DNA from 4 places in the Pseudarthrobacter sp. NBSH8 genome. Region 3 is predicted to be linked to each of the others. Evidence: riboswitches for the same ligand, from Rfam matches in the RefSeq annotation. Region 3 holds a riboswitch; each other region holds the start of a gene.

Region 1 (4,159 bases), 1.4 Mb from region 3:
CGCCACGGCCAACGCCGGCGCCCGGGTGGAAGTGGGTGCCACGCTGGCGGACGATGATCTCGCCTGCGGAAACTACCTGACCACCGAAGCGCTTGACGCCGAGGTACTGGGCGTTGGAGTCACGACCGTTGCGAGTGGAACTCGCGCCTTTTTTATGTGCCATTTGAAATGCCTGCCTTTAAATTCTGGGGAATCTGCTGAAGAACCTGAACAGTAACGAAGAGTTACTTGATACCCGTGATCTTGACCTTGGTCAATTCCTGACGGTGACCCTGGCGCTTCTTGTAACCGGTCTTGTTCTTGAACTTCTGGATGACGATCTTCGGACCACGGAGGTCTTCGAGGATCTCAGCCGTAACCGTTACCTTGGCCAGGTCCGCAGCAGCAGAGGTGACTTTGTCACCGTCTACCAGGAGCAGTGCGGGCAACTCAAAAGTGCTGCCGGCTCCACCGGGGACGCGGTTCAGGGTAACGAAGTCTCCAACGGAAACCTTCTCTTGGCGGCCGCCTGCGCGGACAATCGCGTACACCACTTGGGAACTCACTTCTCTCGACGTTTATTACTAAATTTGCGTGCTGAACCCGATTCCATAATCGGCTGGGTTCTCGCTGTGCCTCAACGCCGTGGGGTCGTAACCCAAGTGTTGGCGTAAGCACCGAAGATCTAGAATACGCTAATTTTGCCTTCGGCCGCAAATGAGGCTGGTTACGGTCGGTTGTCTGTGATAGGACCCATAAGCAGGAACTGCACTGACAATCCAAAACCGTGCCTGACTATCGTACAGGCCACGCGGGCCCCGGACTGTCAGGAATGAATTCGCGGCGCGTCGAAGAACTCCACTTCGAACCGGCACGACTGCCTGAACGCCACCAGCATCGCCGCACGTTCATCCGCGGAAGCGCTCCGGCCCGCGTCATCAGCCAAGGCGATGGCGTCCCGGGTGGCCTGCGCGAAGTCCTCGTCAGCGTAGGCCCGCAACCAGTCGGCATAGGGATGCGCCTTCGGTGCACCGGCGGCCAAGAACTCCGCGTGGAGGGTCTGTCCCACCTCGGCGTACAGCCAGAAGCACGGCAGCACCGCAGCGACGAGGACCGCGTAGCTGCCGGAGGCCGAGGCTGCCAGCAGGTGGTCCACATAGGACTTGGTGACGGGGCCAAGTGCGGAGTCCACCGTCCTGGTGCTCAGCCACGTGCGGTGCAGCTCGGATTCGACCTCAAGGCATTGCCGGGCAGAGTTTGCCCAGAACGTCTGAGCGGCTTCCGTGGGCGCCAGTGCACTGGCGCGGGCAAGGACCCGCGAATAGCCATTCAGGTAGATGGCGTCCTGCGCCAGGTAGTAGCCGAACTGTTCCTCAGCCAACGTGCCGCCCGCCAGGCCGCGGATGAAATCCAGCCCGTAGATGGCCGCAAGATCCGGCGCCGACGCCCGCTGGAGCGTCTGGGCGAATTCGCCGGCTGCCGGAACTTGTTGCAGGTGGTGAAAGTGGTTGATGGGACCGTGGCCCCCGCCCACCTCCAGCTGATCAGCGGCCTGCAGTGCGCCGACCAGCCAAGGCTTCACTTGCCGTAGTGCGGATTCCCAGTTCCCCAGCCTGGCCCGGGCCGTAGCCATGGCCGACGACAGCGAGCAGCCGGTGCCGTGGCTGTTGCGGGTGGGGATCCTGTCGCCGCTCACTTCCACTACCTCCTGGGCGAGCAGCCCGGCGGCGTTGACCAGGGCATCCGGGCAGGCGCCGCCGTCGAGATGGCCGCCCTTGACCAGGACCGTGGCACCGGTCGCGGCGGACAACCGCTGCCCCTGTCCGAGCGCATCAGGCCAGTCCCGTGCCTGCGGCTCCCCCACCAGGATGGCCAATTCGGCCAGGTTGGGGGTGATCAGGTCCGCGAGCGGGAGCAGCTCCCGCAGGGCTGCCTCGGCAGACTCCTGCAGCAGCCGGTCACCGCTCGTGGCCACCATCACCGGATCGAGAACGACGACGGCGGGACGCGCTTTTACCAGCCAGTCCCGGACCACGCCAATCACCGCAGCATCGCCGAGCATGCCGATCTTGACCGCATCGATGGTGATGTCGTCGCTGATGGCATCCAGCTGCTGGCCCAGGAAGGATGCCGGCGGCACGTGAACCGCCTGCACCCCCTGGGTGTTCTGGACTGTCAGTGCAGTGATGGCCGCCATGCCGTAGCCGCCAAGAGCCGCAATGCTTTTGAGGTCGGCCTGGACGCCCGCGCCGCCTGACGGGTCCGATCCGGCAATGGAAAGCACCCGCGGGACGTCACGCAGCACCTGGACGCTGCCAGACCGGCCTGGCGCCGGCCGGACCTCACCCTGGTTTGCTGAGATATCCGGCAGAACCGCCGCGGGCGTTGCGGGAGGAAGGACAGAAGTTGAAGCCAAAGGAGACATCCCTTCGCCGGTGCTAGCCGGACAGGTTCAACGGGTGTGGATCTCAGCCGGCTCTCTGCGCGGCACCCCGTGTCAGTCACCAGCCTAGCGTCCCTCGGGACTTAACGCCGGACGCCCGGACGCAGCCTGTGATTCACAGACACGTCCGGGCGCCGTTGTAGAGGCTTGCCCTGCTGCTTCGTTAGAGTTCCGAGGCCGGAACCCCAACACCCAGGATGATAGGCGAGTTGGTGGCCGCAGGCTTGTCAGCCACCGGAGCCTTGACGGACTCCGGGGCCTTGGTGGCGTGGGTGTGTCCAGCGGCAGCCGCCGGAGCGGCTTCGTGATGCTCCACAGACGTGGCGTTGGCTGCGCCCTGGGCACGGCTGGCGCTCCGGTTCCGCCGGGGACGGCGGGCGCGGGGCTCCTCGGTGTGGTCGGAGTAATCCTTCTCCGCCGCTGCCGGCTGCTGCTGACGGGCAGGTTCGCCCGGTTGGCTTGCAGCTGCCTGGACTGCGGACGGCTCGTTTTCCACTACAGGGGCCGGCTCGCCAAGGCGGGCGAAGGCCTCCGCGAGGCGGTCAAGCGTCAGGGCCGGTGCGTGCGGCTGGTCCTCGTGGTGGGCCACGAACGGCAGCACCACCTGCTCGCCGCCGAACGTCAGCACAGCGGCCGGGCGGCCATTGGAGTCCATCTCGGGCCGCGCAGCCGGCACCGGCGCAGCGGGCACTGGCGCAGCCGGAGATTGTCCCGCCGCGGCTGATGCGCGAGCCACTTCGTCGTCGTGCACGTGCGCAGCGTGGGCTGCAGCCGCAATGTTCGCAAGCGCGGCCCGCGTGGCCTCGGCCTTGGCATGGCGCTCGGCGTCACTGGGTTCCGGGTGGACCGTGTGGATCTGCACCGGCGCTGCCGGTGCCGTTTCCAGTGGCTGGCCGCCACGTCCGCGGCGGCGCTTCCGGTCAGTGCGGCCACCCGGCTGGCTGTCCGGGCGCTGACTGTCCGTGCGCATGCTGTCGGCGCGCTGATCGTTGATGCGGGGTTCCTGCCGGCTGTCCACCCGCTGCACGTGGTGCTCAGCGGCTACGGTATTGGCGCGGCGGTGCTCCACGGGGTCGTCGTGGGTGACAATTCCGCGGCCTGCACAGGTTTCACACTGCTCCCCGAAGACTTCCAGGAGTCCGGTACCCATGCGCTTTCGCGTCATCTGCACGAGGCCCAGCGATGTCACTTCTGCAACCTGGTGCTTGGTCCGGTCGCGGCCCAGGCACTCCACCATGCGGCGAAGGACCAGGTCCCGGTTGGATTCGAGGACCATGTCGATAAAGTCGATGACGATGATGCCGCCGATGTCGCGGAGCCGGAGCTGCCGGACCACTTCTTCGGCTGCCTCGAGGTTGTTCTTGGTGACGGTTTCTTCGAGGTTGCCACCGCTGCCGGTGAACTTGCCGGTGTTGACGTCTACCACGGTCATGGCTTCGGTGCGGTCAATGACCAGCGAGCCGCCCGAAGGCAGGAAGACCTTACGTTCCAGGGCCTTGTGGATCTGCTCGTCGATCCGCCACGCGGCGAAGATGTCCTGGTCCTTGGTCCACTTTTCCAGGCGGCCCACGAGGTCCGGGGCAACGTACGTGACGTAGGCCTCGATGGTGTCCCAGGCCTCTTCACCCGAGACGATCAGCTTGGAGAAGTCCTCGTTGAAGACGTCACGGACCACCTTGATGGTGAGGTCCGGTTCGCCGTAGAGGAGCTCCGGGGCGAGGATCTTGGTCGACGTGG
Region 2 (4,159 bases), 1.3 Mb from region 3:
CGATATCCGGCACCAACTCAGTGATGACGACTTCCAGCGTGAGTTCGTGCGGAGAATGTTCGCGGCGGACCTCCAGGAGCCCGCCACCACGGAAGAAAAACGGTCAGCTCGCCGGCTCCGGTTGCAGGCGCCGTCCTGGGACGCCCCGCTGCACATCGTTCCGGGCGTCCCCACCATGGTCCTGACTGGCGGCTGGGAACCGCTCTACGAGGAGATCGCCGGATATCTGCAGGAAACCGGTGCCCTGCACCGCATTGCTGCGGGAGGACACCGGCCCCAGGACTCTGCCGAAGGTGACCGTGCCATCCGGTCCTTCATCGCCGCCGTCGGCAGGTCACGCTCGGTTCGGGCTTCCTGAGCCGTCAGCTCCCGGCCGGAATCCGAAGCTCCGGGAGGTAGACCTTCCCGCCGGCGGCCAGGAACTCCGCACTCTTTTCGCGCATCCCGCTGTAGGCCTCGGCTATGGCCGCCTGCGAATCTGCGGAGCCGTATTCGTCCCTGATGTCCTGGCTGATCTTCATGGAGCAGAACTTCGGGCCGCACATGGAGCAGAAGTGCGCCGTTTTCGCCGGTTCGGCCGGCAACGTCTCGTCATGGAAGGCCTCGGCTGTAACCGGGTCAAGGGACAGCGCGAACTGGTCGCGCCAGCGGAACTCGAACCGGGCCTTTGACAGGGCGTCGTCCCGTTCATGGGCGCCGGGGTGGCCCTTGGCAAGGTCGGCTGCGTGGGCGGCGATCTTGTAGGTGATCACCCCGGTCTTCACGTCGTCCTTGTTCGGCAGGCCAAGGTGCTCCTTGGGCGTGACGTAACAAAGCATGGCTGTGCCGTACCGGGCGATTTCGGTGGCGCCGATGGCGGACGTGATGTGGTCATAGCCCGGGGCAATGTCCGTGACCAGGGGCCCCAGTGTGTAGAACGGGGCGCCCTTGCAGAGTTCCTGCTGGCGTTCCACGTTCTCCCGCACCAGGTGGAACGGGACGTGCCCAGGACCCTCCACCATGACCTGCACATCGAATTCCCACGCCCGCTGCGTAAGCTCCGCGAGCGTGTCCAGCTCCGCGAACTGGGCGGCGTCGTTGGCGTCCGCAGTGGCTCCCGGGCGCAGTCCGTCGCCCAGGGAGAACGCGACGTCGTACTTGGCGAAGATCTCGCACAGCTCGTCGAAGTGCGTGTAAAGGAAGTTTTCCTGGTGGTGGGCCAGGCACCAGCCCGCCATGATCGCACCGCCCCGGGAGACGATGCCGGTGACGCGGTTGGCCGTCAGCGGCACGTAACGCAGCAGCACACCGGCGTGGATGGTCATGTAGTCCACGCCCTGCTCGCACTGCTCAATGACGGTGTCCCGGAAGATTTCCCACGTCAGTGCGTTGGCCTCGCCATTGACCTTCTCCAGGGCCTGGTAGATCGGCACCGTGCCAATGGGCACGGGGGAGTTGCGGATGAGCCATTCCCGCGTGGTGTGGATGTCATCTCCGGTGGAAAGGTCCATCACCGTGTCGGCGCCCCACTGGGTGGCCCATTGGAGTTTGTCCACTTCCTCGGCGATGGAGCTGGTCACCGCGGAGTTGCCGATATTGGCGTTGATCTTGACCAGGAATGCCTTGCCGATAATCATCGGTTCGGATTCCGGGTGGTTGATGTTGTTGGGGATGATGGCGCGGCCGGCAGCGACTTCGCTGCGGACCAGTTCCACGTCACAGTTCTCGCGGAGGGCAACGAACTGCATCTCGGTGGTCACCACACCCTGCCGTGCGTAGTGCATCTGCGTGACGGTCCGGCCGTCGACGGCGCGGCGGGGCACCGGCCGTGCCCCCTTCCACTCCGCAGAGGCTGCGCCGCGCCGCACGGCCGACTTACCGTCGTCGAGCAGGTTCCGTTCCCGTCCGCTGTAGGGCTCGGTGTCGCCGCGGGCGGCGATCCACTCCGAGCGGAACGGGTTGAGGCCCACCACCGGATCGCTGCCCGGCCCGGCCGTGCGGTAGGTCCGAAAAGGCCCGTTCGCTGCGCCGTTCGGCGACGGTTCCAGCGCGATCTCGGTCACGGGAACCCGGATCCCGGTGGCGTCATCAGTGATGAACGCCAGCGAGTGGGACTTCAGTGACTGAGTGTCAGGCTGGAGCGTTTGATCCTGGTCGGCTTCAATGTGGGCAGGGATCAGCTGTGTTTCTTGTGTATTCAATGAATACTCACTTCCTTCGCCGGCATTACCCGGACAGGTTCAACGGTCGCAGGCTGCGTCAGCCCGATCTCAGCCCCTGCAAGGGCTCCCGTGTGGTCAAGTCGAAGCTACCACAGGCAGAGGGCGGCCCGGTGACAGCACTCACGGGACCGGAGTTGCAATCTGTGCGTTCAGCCACTTGAATTAAATTGAAGCTTCAAGTAAATTGAAGGTATAGCCGCCTTCGGCCCCGAAGGCCAACGGACCGGGAGCGTTCAATGACTGCAGAAGCCACCAGCCGGGATCTCCTTCCTGCCGACCTCTCCATGGGCACCGTGATGCTCAAGGTGGGCGACGTGAAGCTGATGACCGACTACTACCAGCGCGCACTCGGCCTGGAGGTTGTGGCGGAAGAGGACGGCGGCGTCTACCTTGGCCGCCTTCAACGCCCGCTCGTCCATCTCGCGGCCGCCCCTTCCCTGAACCTGCCTGGCAGGGGAGAGGCCGGGCTGTTCCACACCGCACTGCTCTTTGACAACCAGGCGTCACTGGCTGCCACGGTGGCCTCTGCAGCGCAATACGAACCCCGATCCTTCACGGGCAGCGCCGACCACCTCGTCAGCGAGGCCTTCTACTTCAACGACCCCGAAGGCAATGGCATCGAACTGTACTGGGACAGGCCCCGCGAAAACTGGTCCTGGAACGGGAAGGATGTGGTGATGGACAGCCTGGCACTGCCACCGCAGCGCTACCTTGAGCAGCACCTGACCCAGGAATCCGTGGCCGGCCAGCAGGCCGCTGAAGCCGGGGTGGGCCACATCCACCTCCAGGTGGGTGACGTCCAGTCGGCGCACCATTTCTACGTGGGCACGCTGGGCTTCGAAAAGACCGCAGGCTGGCACGGGCAGGCGCTGTTTGTCTCGGCCGGCCGGTATCACCACCACATGGCCATGAACGTCTGGAACAGCCGCGGCGCCGGTCCCCGCAAGGACACCCTGGGCCTGGGTGAAGTGCTCATCGAGGTCACTTCCGGGGACGACGTCGGTGCGCTCGCCGACCGCCTGAAGGTCGCCGGCGTGGCCTCGCACCACACGGGCGCCGAGCTTCGCTTCGAGGATCCGTGGCGCAACAGGATCCGTGTCGCCGTCCGCTGAGTGCGGATGCCAAAGGTGCGGGGCGCGTTGTACTAGGCTGATTCTGAACGGCCGGGGCGGCACTTGATGCAGCCCTTCCGGGCCGCACCGTCGACGGAATGAGGGCTGTTCCCATGGGCTTCACTGAAATTTTTGTTTCCACTCACGATGCCGCGCTGAAGCGGGCGGTCGTCCTGGATGCGGGCGGCTCCCCGGCGGGCCAGGGCCTGCGGATTCCCGGAATCAGCGATTTCGAAATCGAACAGCTTGGCGATCTTGCCGGTGCTGCGGTGCACGCCGGTGGCGCGGACTACGAACTGGCCATGGTTGATGTGGCCAGCGATTCGCTCCTCGGGGTTCCGTCGGCCATGGTGCGTGCGCTGGCGGACCTGCTCAGTTATGAGACTGAGGGGGACGGTAATGTCCTGGATGACGTCGCTGAAAAGTGGGCCGCCCAGGATGACATGCCCTTCGGCGTGGCCGAGGCCCGGACGTATGTCCAGAAGGTCGCCGAGCTGGCGAACTCGATCGATGACGCCGCGCGCACCGGTGTCTACGTCTGGTCGTCCTAGGCTGGCTGTGGCGTGCCGGTCCGCCCCGCTGCTCCATTCGTCCGTGTCAAGTCGAAATCCGGACGCTGATCTGGCACAATAAACAGGTACTCGATCTGCGTGGCCCCTCTCTCCGCGTTTGGATCCTGTCCTTTGAACCCTCAAGTATGGCCCGCCCCACGGGTGCAGAACGTCGGTTTACCCCTTTTCTGAAACAGGAGTGACCACAAAAGTGGCCGTAAAGATTCGCCTTAAGCGCTTTGGCAAGATGCGCGCACCGTACTACCGCATCGTCGTTATGGACGCACGCTCCAAG
Region 3 (4,159 bases):
GACCAGGCCGCCCACGAGATGCTGGACAGATCCGCCTACATCCAGGCCGTTCTGGGCGAGGACACGCAGGTTCCCTCGGTGGCACTGAAAGACGGAGGAGGCAAATGAGCCGCCGGCGGATTTCTCTGCGCCAGGAACTGCCCCTGCTGGTATGGCTGGTGATCGTCTGGGGCGCCCTGTGGCAGGACTTCAGCCCCGGCAACCTGCTGTTCGGCGCGTTGCTGGCCGTGCTCGTGGCCCGGATGTTCTACCTGCCGCCGGTAGAAGTCAGCGGCCGCTTCAACATTCTTCACGCCGTGCCATTTGCCCTGCGTTTCCTGGGCAGGGTGGCGGCAGCGAGCGTTGAGGTTATGTACCTGGCGGCTGTCCGCGGCCCGCGGGTCATCAGCTCCGTCGTCGCAGTGCCGTTGCGGAGCCACCAGGACCTCATGGTCACCGCCACCGGGCACGTGATCTCGCTGATCCCAGGCTCCTTGGTGGTGGAAGTGGACCGGTCAACGTCCACCTTGTACCTCCACGGGCTCAACGTCAGCAGCCCGGAAGAGGTAGAGAACCTGCGCAGGGAAGTCCGCTCGATCGAGGCCGGCCTGATCAGGATCATGGGCTCCCGCGAAGAACTCGAAGCAATCCGGCAGGAGGCCGCATCATGATGCAGACCGTTCTGGCTGTTACGGCAGTCATTCTTTCGCTGGCAGCGGCGGGAGCCATCATTAGGATCTCCCGCGGCCCGTCGCTGCTGGACAGGGTGCTGGCCTCCGACGTCCTGCTCGCGATCCTCGGCGCGGCCCTATGCATCGATATGGCCGTTAACCGGCACCTGAACAACCTGATGCTGCTGGTGGCGCTGTCCATTGTCGGCTTCATCGGGGCAGTGACGGTTGCGCGCTTTGTGGCCGACCGGCGGGAGCAAGCCAATGAATCCTGAGGCCAGCGTGGTTGATAACGTCATCGATACCGTGTCGGCGGTGTTCCTGGTGGTGGGTGCCCTCATGTCCCTCGCCGCCGCCGTCGGACTGCTCCGTTTTCCGGACCTGCTCAGCCGCATGCACGCGGCCACCAAGCCCCAGGTGCTGGGGCTGTTCCTGCTCCTTGCGGCCATCGGCCTGCAGATGCGCACCTGGTGGGTGTGGCCCGCGCTGCTCGTGGCCTGGATTTTCCAGCTGCTGACCGTGCCGGTTTCCGCCCACATGGTGGGCCGCGCCGGGTACCGCACCAAACACCTGCACCGCGAGCTGCTCAGCTCCGATGAACTCGACGCCGTGGTTCAGAAGGCGGCACAATCGTCCCGGGATGACTCGTCCCGGGATGAAGCGTACGACGGCGGGCGGCGGGACTGAGCCTCACTCGCCGATGCTAACGTCCCGCCCCGCGCGTGAGTTTTTGTCCAGATAACACGGCGTCAGGGCCGTTTGGAGGCCTTTATCTGGACAAAAACTCATGTGTTGGTGGTGCGCTTAGACGATGTCCTGGGACTTGGCGAAGCGGGTAATGGCCCGCTGTGTGCCGCGGTTGGCCAGCACCTGAATGATGGTGCTGACCGAGGCCGAAATAAGCGCGAACGTCAGCGCCGAGCGGAGGCTCGTGGGGGTGTCTTCATCCTTGCCGGTGGGAGCCTTCCGGCCGGTGGACTTTTCCCACACGGTATTGACCATCTTGGTGCCGACGAATCCGGCGCCGAGGCTGATTGCGGTGCCGAGCAGCTTGATGAACAGGTTCATTCGTTGAACTCCTTGTGAGCGGATCCGGGACTGTCTTTAGCCTAACCCGGCTGCATGGACTCCAGAATCTCCCGCAGGGCTTCCACCACGAGATCGTGGTCCTGCTGCTGGGGCAGGCCCGAGACCGTCACCGTGGCTACGGCGCCCACGCCGGCGACGTAGACCGGGAAGCAGCCGCCGTGGGCCGCGTAGACGGTTTCGTCGTACCAGCCGTGGTCCTCGATCCGGCCGCCGTGCAGCCTGCCGCGGAGGCCCACCAGCAACGACGGGATCTCATACCTGGCGGCGGTGCGCTGCTTCGCCCGGATCCAGTGCTCGTTGTCGGGGGTGGCGCCGTCCAGGGCAACATGGAAAAGGACCTGGTCACCCTTCGTGATGTCGATCGCGATAGGCAGCCGGCGCGATTTGCCGAGCTCCACCAGCAGCAGCCCCAGATTGAGGGAATCATCCCTGGTGAAATGGGGAAACTGCAGCTCGCTGATCTCGCCCTCGATGCGGGCGATCAGGGCCTCCAGCAGCCCCACCGGCTGGGGCACCGTCGCATCGGGATTGAACGCAGTCACAGTCGGGTTGTTGGCAGTCATGGCCCACAATCTACCCCGCCCGCGGTGTAAACTGGAGTACGCCCATCAGGGCAGATTTATTACGACAGGGGAGCGCCGCCGTCGGACATCACTGGCATTGCCAGGGAACCGCAGGCAGGCGCTGAGAGTGCGGACAGCCGCAGACCCTCGAACCTGATCCGGTTAGTACCGGCGCAAGGGAGTCGAGTTCTCGAAGTGTCCGGAAACGGCGGCAGCGCCGCACGCCGGGGCACTTTCCCCTCCTGATCCTCAGGAGGACCGAATGACAACTGCAGCAATCAAAAAGACCGGCAATACCTGGCGTGTTGTGGACATCGTGGTGGCGGCGCTCATCGCCATCACCGGTGGCGTGATCTTCTGGGCCTGGTCCCAGGGCGCCGGCATCGTTTCCGCACCAATGAATGCCGTTTACCCCCCGCTGACCGGCCTGATCGCCGGCGGCTGGATGATCCCGGCAGTGCTGGGCATGCTCATCATCCGCAAACCCGGCGCGGCGCTCTTCTGCGAAGCTGTGGCCGCCACCGGCGAACTCATCATGGGCTCGCAGTACGGCGCCACGGTGCTGATCTCCGGACTCCTCCAGGGCCTAGGCGCCGAACTGGTGTTCTTCCTGCTGGTGTACGGCAACTTCCGGTTCAAGTCCTTCCTGCACCAGAAGTACAACCTCATCGCCGCTCTCCTGGCCGGTGCCGGGGCGGGCCTGTTCTGCGGCCTCAACGACTCGTTCCTGCCGTGGGGCTGGAACATCGCGTACGAGCCCGGCGACAAGCTTGCGTACATCGTTTTCTGCACCATCTCCGGCGCGGTGATTGCGGGCGCGCTGTCCTGGATCGCCACCCGCGGCCTGGCCAGGACCGGCGTGCTGAGCTCGTTCGCGTCCCGGAAGGCAGCTTCGGAGCCCGTCTTCAACTGATGACCGCTTCCGACGCCGGCGCTTCCGGAGTGCGCCCCGCCGCGGTGTCCGCCCGTGGCTGGGGCTGGCGGCATGCCGGCCGTTCCGCCCCCGCCGTCCACGGGCTCGACCTCGACATCGCTCCCGGCGAGCGGGTGCTGCTGCTGGGCCCGTCGGGCGCCGGCAAGTCAACGCTGCTGCACGCGCTCGCAGGGGTGCTGGGGGATGAAGGAGACGACGCCGACGAAACCGGTTCGCTGCTGATCGACGGGGTGGTTCCCCGCGGGCAGCGCGGCCGCTCGGGGCTGATGCAGCAGGACCCGGAAACGCAGGTGGTTCTGTCGCGCCTGGGCGACGACGTCGCCTTCGGCGCCGAGAACCTCGCCGTTCCGCGGGACGAGATCTGGCGGCGCGTCCATGAAGCGCTCGACGACGTCGGGCTGCGAAGTGCCGGGGGCGGCGGAGCTGGTTTGAACGCCAATGGCACAGGTGTGGACGCCAACGGCGGGCCAGGTGCCGCCGGGCTCCCGCTGGACCACCCGACGTCGGCCCTGTCCGGCGGACAGAAGCAGCGACTGGCGCTGGCCGGGATCCTCGCGATGCGGCCCGGGCTGATCCTGCTGGACGAGCCCACCGCGAACCTGGATCCCGCCGGCGTGCTGGAAGTCCGGGACGCAGTGGGCCGCTGCCTGGACAAAACCGGCGCCACACTCGTTGTGGTGGAACACCGCGTGTCCGTCTGGAAGGACCTGGTGGACCGGATTGTGGTGCTCCAGCCGGGCTCCGCTGCGGGCTCCGCAGGAAGTTTGGCCGGTACGTCCGCCGTCTTGCTGGACGGGCCGCCGGACCAGGTACTCGACGAGGCGCGGGAAATGCTGATCGGCGCGGGCGTGTGGGTGCCGGGGTATATTCCGGCAACCCGCCGCCGCGCGTCCACAGGCTCCGGTGACCTGCTGCTGGCCGCT
Region 4 (4,159 bases), 960 kb from region 3:
AGCGCTTCGCGCGCAAGTTCCGCCGTCATAACCGCGTCCCGGGCCGTGAAGCAGCCTGCAGTGTTGGGCAGGATCCGGATCCCGTGGTCCACCAGGAGCTGGAAAAGGGACCCCGACTCGGCCGGCGAATAGCGCCTCATGGCCACCGTGGTCAGTTCGGTTCCGGACGCCAGCAGGGCAGCTCCCAGCCCGTCGAGGCTCGGGGCCCCCCCAGTGCCCATGATGAGGCGGGAGCCGAGCTCGACGCCGTCGATCACCAGCCTGTCAGCGGCTTCGGGCAGGTTCTGTGTGCTGATGTTGCTGGTTACTGTCATGGTGTCAGCCTCCCTGGACTGCTGTGACCAGTTCGACGTCGTCACCTTCGGCGAGCGCCGTAACGAACCACTGGCTGCGGGGTACTACTTCGGAGTTGTGGGCGACGGCGACGCCGAGTTTCTGCCCGTCTGTCGCCTGGCCGTTGGCTGCGAGGGGGCGGCCTGTGATCTGGCTGATGAGGGTGGTGATGGAGGCGTCGTCCGCGACGGAATGGCGCGAGCCGTTGAGGGTGATGTTCATGCTGATTCCTTCTGAGGGTCGAGGTCCTTCATGATGCTGATGTCCTTGGGTGGGGACTGTGTGCCGGCTATGCGGTGCTGGCTTGAAAAGCGGGCCGGGTTGAGCACTCCCCAACGAGGATCCGTCCGGCCGTCGAGCAAGTCCCGGCAGATCGCTGCCGCCGCCGGAGCAAGGAGCACTCCGTGACGGAAGAACCCGGTGGCAACAATCAGCCCGGCAATGTTCCCCAGGCTCTCCTGGTTTCCCGTTCCTGGTGCGGAAACCGGTACGCGGCCCAGGAGCGGCGCGTTGTCAGGGGTCGCCGGCCTTGCCCGCGCAGTACATTCGAGGAGTTCAAGCTCCGAGACGGCAGGCACCAGGACCTGGGCGTCACGCAGCAACTGGTAGACGCCGCCGGCCGAGACAGCACCATCGCCTGTCCCGGCGAGCGCGTCCTCCCGTTGCGTTGCCCCGATCACCACCGTGCCGTTCCCTCTGGGAACGATGTAGACCGGCACGCCATGGACTATTCCGCGGACTGTCGAGGTGAGGAGCGGGCGCAGGTGCTGCGGCACAGCAAGTCGAAGGATGTCACCGTAGACGGGCCGCAGGGGCAGGTACAGCCCAACCGGCAGGCCTTCCAGCGAGGCCGCCTGCAATCCGTTGGCCACGATAGTCTCGCCGGCCTGGACTATTCCGCCGTCGGCGAGCGCCACGCCGCTGACGCGGCCGTCCTCCCAAAGAACGGCAGCGGCCCGCTGGTCAACGGCGAATCCCCCGCGGGCACCTGCCACGGCGGTTTCTGTTCCCGGTTCATGGAGGGCCAGGACTTCCTGGAGGCACGCCACCAGCCTCCGTGGATCCACCTGGTGGTCTGCGGGGATGTCCAGGGCACAGGAGATGGCCGGGCTGAGCAGGGATTCCCTGGATCTGGCCTCACGGACAGTCAGGGGTTCCACCACCAGGCCGCTGGCCTGCTGCACGGCCCGGAGGTCCATCAGCGCCCTGCGGTCCGCGGCGTCCGCGCCGATGGCGAGGGTCGGCGTCGTCAGGTATCCGGTCTCGCCAGCCCCTGCCAGAGCAAGGTCTGCCGCGAAGGCGGGCCACAGGCCGGAGGATGTAAGCATCAGCGCCAGGAGGTCTTCCTCCTGATAGTGGAGTTCGCTTACAGGGGCCAGCATGCCGGCGGCTGCCCAGGTGGCGCCTCTCCCGGGCGCGTCATCGATCAGCACAACGGAACGGCCGGATCGCCGGGCCTCCCAGGCTATGGCGTGGCCGATGACTCCACCGCCGATGACCGCCACGTCGGCGTGCAGCACGGAGTCCGGTCGGGCTGATGCAGTCTCAGGCGGGCTGCTTATTGCGGGGGGCATATGGTTCCTTCCCTACGCCGGTACTAGCCGGATCAGGTCAAGCGGTCGGCTCTGACGCCCTCTCAGCCCGGCCGCTTTGTGACGGCTGCAACGGGCTCCCGCAGTACTCGCCCAGTTTAGGGGAATTAGGCTGGTTTCCATGAACGCGCAATCCTTCGCCGCTGCAGGCACGCCCTCCGCCAGCTCTTCCACCCCCGAATCCTTGATCGCAACAGACCCCACCGGCGGCACAGGCCCGGGCCTCCCGCACAGCGCCCGGCTGTACCTATGCACAGACTCACGCCGTGACCGGGGCGACTTTGGCGAGTTTGTGGACGCGGCTTTTGCCGGCGGCGTCGACATCATCCAGCTCCGCGACAAGGCGATCGAGGCGGCGGAGGAGCTGGAGCTGCTGGCCGTGCTTCAGGCCGCGGCCGAACGCCACGGAAAGCTATGGGCCGTCAATGACCGCGCCGATGTCGCTATGCTGTCCGGCGCCCCCGTCTTCCACATCGGGCAAAAAGACCTGCCGGTCGCTTCCGCCCGCGCCCTGCTTGGGGCACCCACAGCGATCGGGCTGTCCACGCACACCGCCGAACAGATCGAAGGCGCCATCCGGCTGTCCGGCGGGCTGACGTCCGAACGCGGCCTGGACTACTTCTGCGTCGGACCGGTCTGGGCCACTCCCACCAAGCCCGGCCGGGCCGCCGTCGGCCTTGAGCTGGTGCGGTACGCTGCCGAAGCAGTCCGCGCTGCCGGTGGCGCCCAGGCCACGCTGCCCTGGTTTGCCATCGGAGGCATCGATCTTGGCAACGTGGAGCAGGTGGTGGAGGCCGGTGCCGGCAGGATTGTGGTGGTGCGCGCCATCACCGAGGCCCCCGATCCCGCAGCGGCTGCCGCAGCACTCGTGGCGGCCCTGAACGCAGGCGCATCCTGACAATCCCACGCGTGGCGGACCGTGGGCGTGCACGATCCATGAAAATCGGGCTAACCTGATTTTCGTGTCACATCATCGGTTGGCCCCCAACGTCCACGAGCAGACCAACGAGCTCGCGGCGGCACTGAGCGCCCTGCGGACCGAGCTGGAACTGCCCGGACCCTACCCGGCGGAGGCGGTCCGGGACGCGGAAGCGGCAGTGGCCGCACACGAGTTGCCAGGCGCTGACCTGACAGACGTGGACTTCCTCACCATCGATCCGGCGTCCTCCACTGACCTGGACCAGGCGCTATTCATCGAGCGCGCGGACGATGGCTACCGCGTGCTTTATGCCATCGCTGACGTGCCGTCCTTTGTCCGCCCCGGCGGCATGCTGGATGCAGAGACCCGGCGCCGCGGCCAAACGTTCTACGCCCCGGACGGCCGGATCCCGCTGCACCCGGAGGTCATCAGCGAAGGAGCCGGCAGCCTCCTGGCCGGGCAGCTTTGTTCCGCCTACGTGTGGGAGTTCGAGCTGGACGACACCGCACAGATCTCCACGGTGAGTGTCCGCAGGGCCACCATCCGCAGCAGGGCCAAGCTGAGCTACAAGGGAGTCCAGGCCGAACTGGACGCCGGGACGCCAGGTCCCGTGCTGCAGCTCCTGAAGGAAGTGGGGCTCAAACGGGTTGAACTGGAGCGGCAACGTGGCGGCGCCAGCCTGAACATGCCCGAGCAGGAAATCGTGCAACTGCCCGACGGCGGCTACCGGATTGCCGCGGCACCGCAGCTTCCGGTGGAGGACTGGAACGCCCAGATTTCCCTGATGACCGGAATGGCGGCAGCGAACCTGATGTTGGCGGGAAAGGTGGGCATCTTGCGCACCATGCCGGCGCCGGACGAGCGCTCCCTGCGTCACTTCCGCCTCCAGACCGAGGCATTGGGCAAGCCCTGGGACGGCAAAATCAGTTACGGCGAATACCTCCGCAGCCTTGATCCGACAGAGCCCCGGCAACTGGCCATCCTGCACTCGGCCGGAATGCTGTTCCGCGGCGCCAGCTACACGGCGTTTGACGGCACCGTCCCGGACGACGCCGTCCAGTCCGCCATCGGCGCCGCCTATGCCCACACCACAGCACCGCTCCGGCGCCTCATCGACCGCTTCGTGCTGGTGATCTGCGAAGCGCTGAGCAACGGCAAGCCGGTACCGGACTGGGCGCGGGAAGCCCTGCCGTCCCTGCCGGAGATCATGGCCGGATCCGACCAGTTGGCTTCGCGGATGGAGCGCATGGCGCTGGACACGGTGGAGGCCGCGCTCCTGGTCAACCATGTGGGCCAGGAATTCGAGGCGATCGTG

Evidence for each region. Region 3 has a riboswitch for thiamine pyrophosphate ahead of FYJ92_RS17600 (ECF transporter S component). Riboswitches for the same ligand answer to the same signal wherever they lie in the genome.
Region 1: it holds a riboswitch for thiamine pyrophosphate, as region 3 does, so the genes downstream of both, thiD (bifunctional hydroxymethylpyrimidine kinase/phosphomethylpyrimidine kinase) here and FYJ92_RS17600 (ECF transporter S component) in region 3, are expected to answer to the same signal.
Region 2: it holds a riboswitch for thiamine pyrophosphate, as region 3 does, so the genes downstream of both, thiC (phosphomethylpyrimidine synthase ThiC) here and FYJ92_RS17600 (ECF transporter S component) in region 3, are expected to answer to the same signal.
Region 4: it holds a riboswitch for thiamine pyrophosphate, as region 3 does, so the genes downstream of both, thiO (glycine oxidase ThiO) here and FYJ92_RS17600 (ECF transporter S component) in region 3, are expected to answer to the same signal.

Annotation. Positions count from the first base shown of each region.
Region 1 is NZ_CP043178.1:2,382,445-2,386,603, forward strand. Features, by position in the region: gene rpmA (50S ribosomal protein L27) at 1-163, opposite strand, end outside; gene rplU (50S ribosomal protein L21) at 225-533, opposite strand; gene thiD (bifunctional hydroxymethylpyrimidine kinase/phosphomethylpyrimidine kinase) at 806-2,404, opposite strand; TPP riboswitch at 2,387-2,484, opposite strand; gene FYJ92_RS10935 (Rne/Rng family ribonuclease) at 2,586-4,159, opposite strand, start outside.
Region 2 is NZ_CP043178.1:2,468,725-2,472,883, reverse strand. Features, by position in the region: gene FYJ92_RS11370 (alpha/beta hydrolase) at 1-358, shown strand, start outside; gene thiC (phosphomethylpyrimidine synthase ThiC) at 363-2,180, opposite strand; TPP riboswitch at 2,175-2,282, opposite strand; gene FYJ92_RS11360 (VOC family protein) at 2,438-3,313, shown strand; gene FYJ92_RS11355 (hypothetical protein) at 3,427-3,864, shown strand; gene rpsP (30S ribosomal protein S16) at 4,076-4,159, shown strand, end outside.
Region 3 is NZ_CP043178.1:3,795,052-3,799,210, reverse strand. Features, by position in the region: gene FYJ92_RS17630 (Na+/H+ antiporter subunit D) at 1-108, shown strand, start outside; gene FYJ92_RS17625 (Na+/H+ antiporter subunit E) at 105-650, shown strand; gene FYJ92_RS17620 (monovalent cation/H+ antiporter complex subunit F) at 647-925, shown strand; gene mnhG (monovalent cation/H(+) antiporter subunit G) at 915-1,337, shown strand; gene FYJ92_RS17610 (DUF4235 domain-containing protein) at 1,455-1,718, opposite strand; gene FYJ92_RS17605 (heme-degrading domain-containing protein) at 1,760-2,302, opposite strand; TPP riboswitch at 2,359-2,500, shown strand; gene FYJ92_RS17600 (ECF transporter S component) at 2,565-3,215, shown strand; gene FYJ92_RS17595 (ABC transporter ATP-binding protein) at 3,215-4,159, shown strand, end outside.
Region 4 is NZ_CP043178.1:2,836,560-2,840,718, forward strand. Features, by position in the region: gene FYJ92_RS12990 (thiazole synthase) at 1-314, opposite strand, end outside; gene thiS (sulfur carrier protein ThiS) at 319-555, opposite strand; gene thiO (glycine oxidase ThiO) at 552-1,907, opposite strand; TPP riboswitch at 1,900-2,019, opposite strand; gene thiE (thiamine phosphate synthase) at 2,047-2,823, shown strand; gene FYJ92_RS13010 (RNB domain-containing ribonuclease) at 2,888-4,159, shown strand, end outside.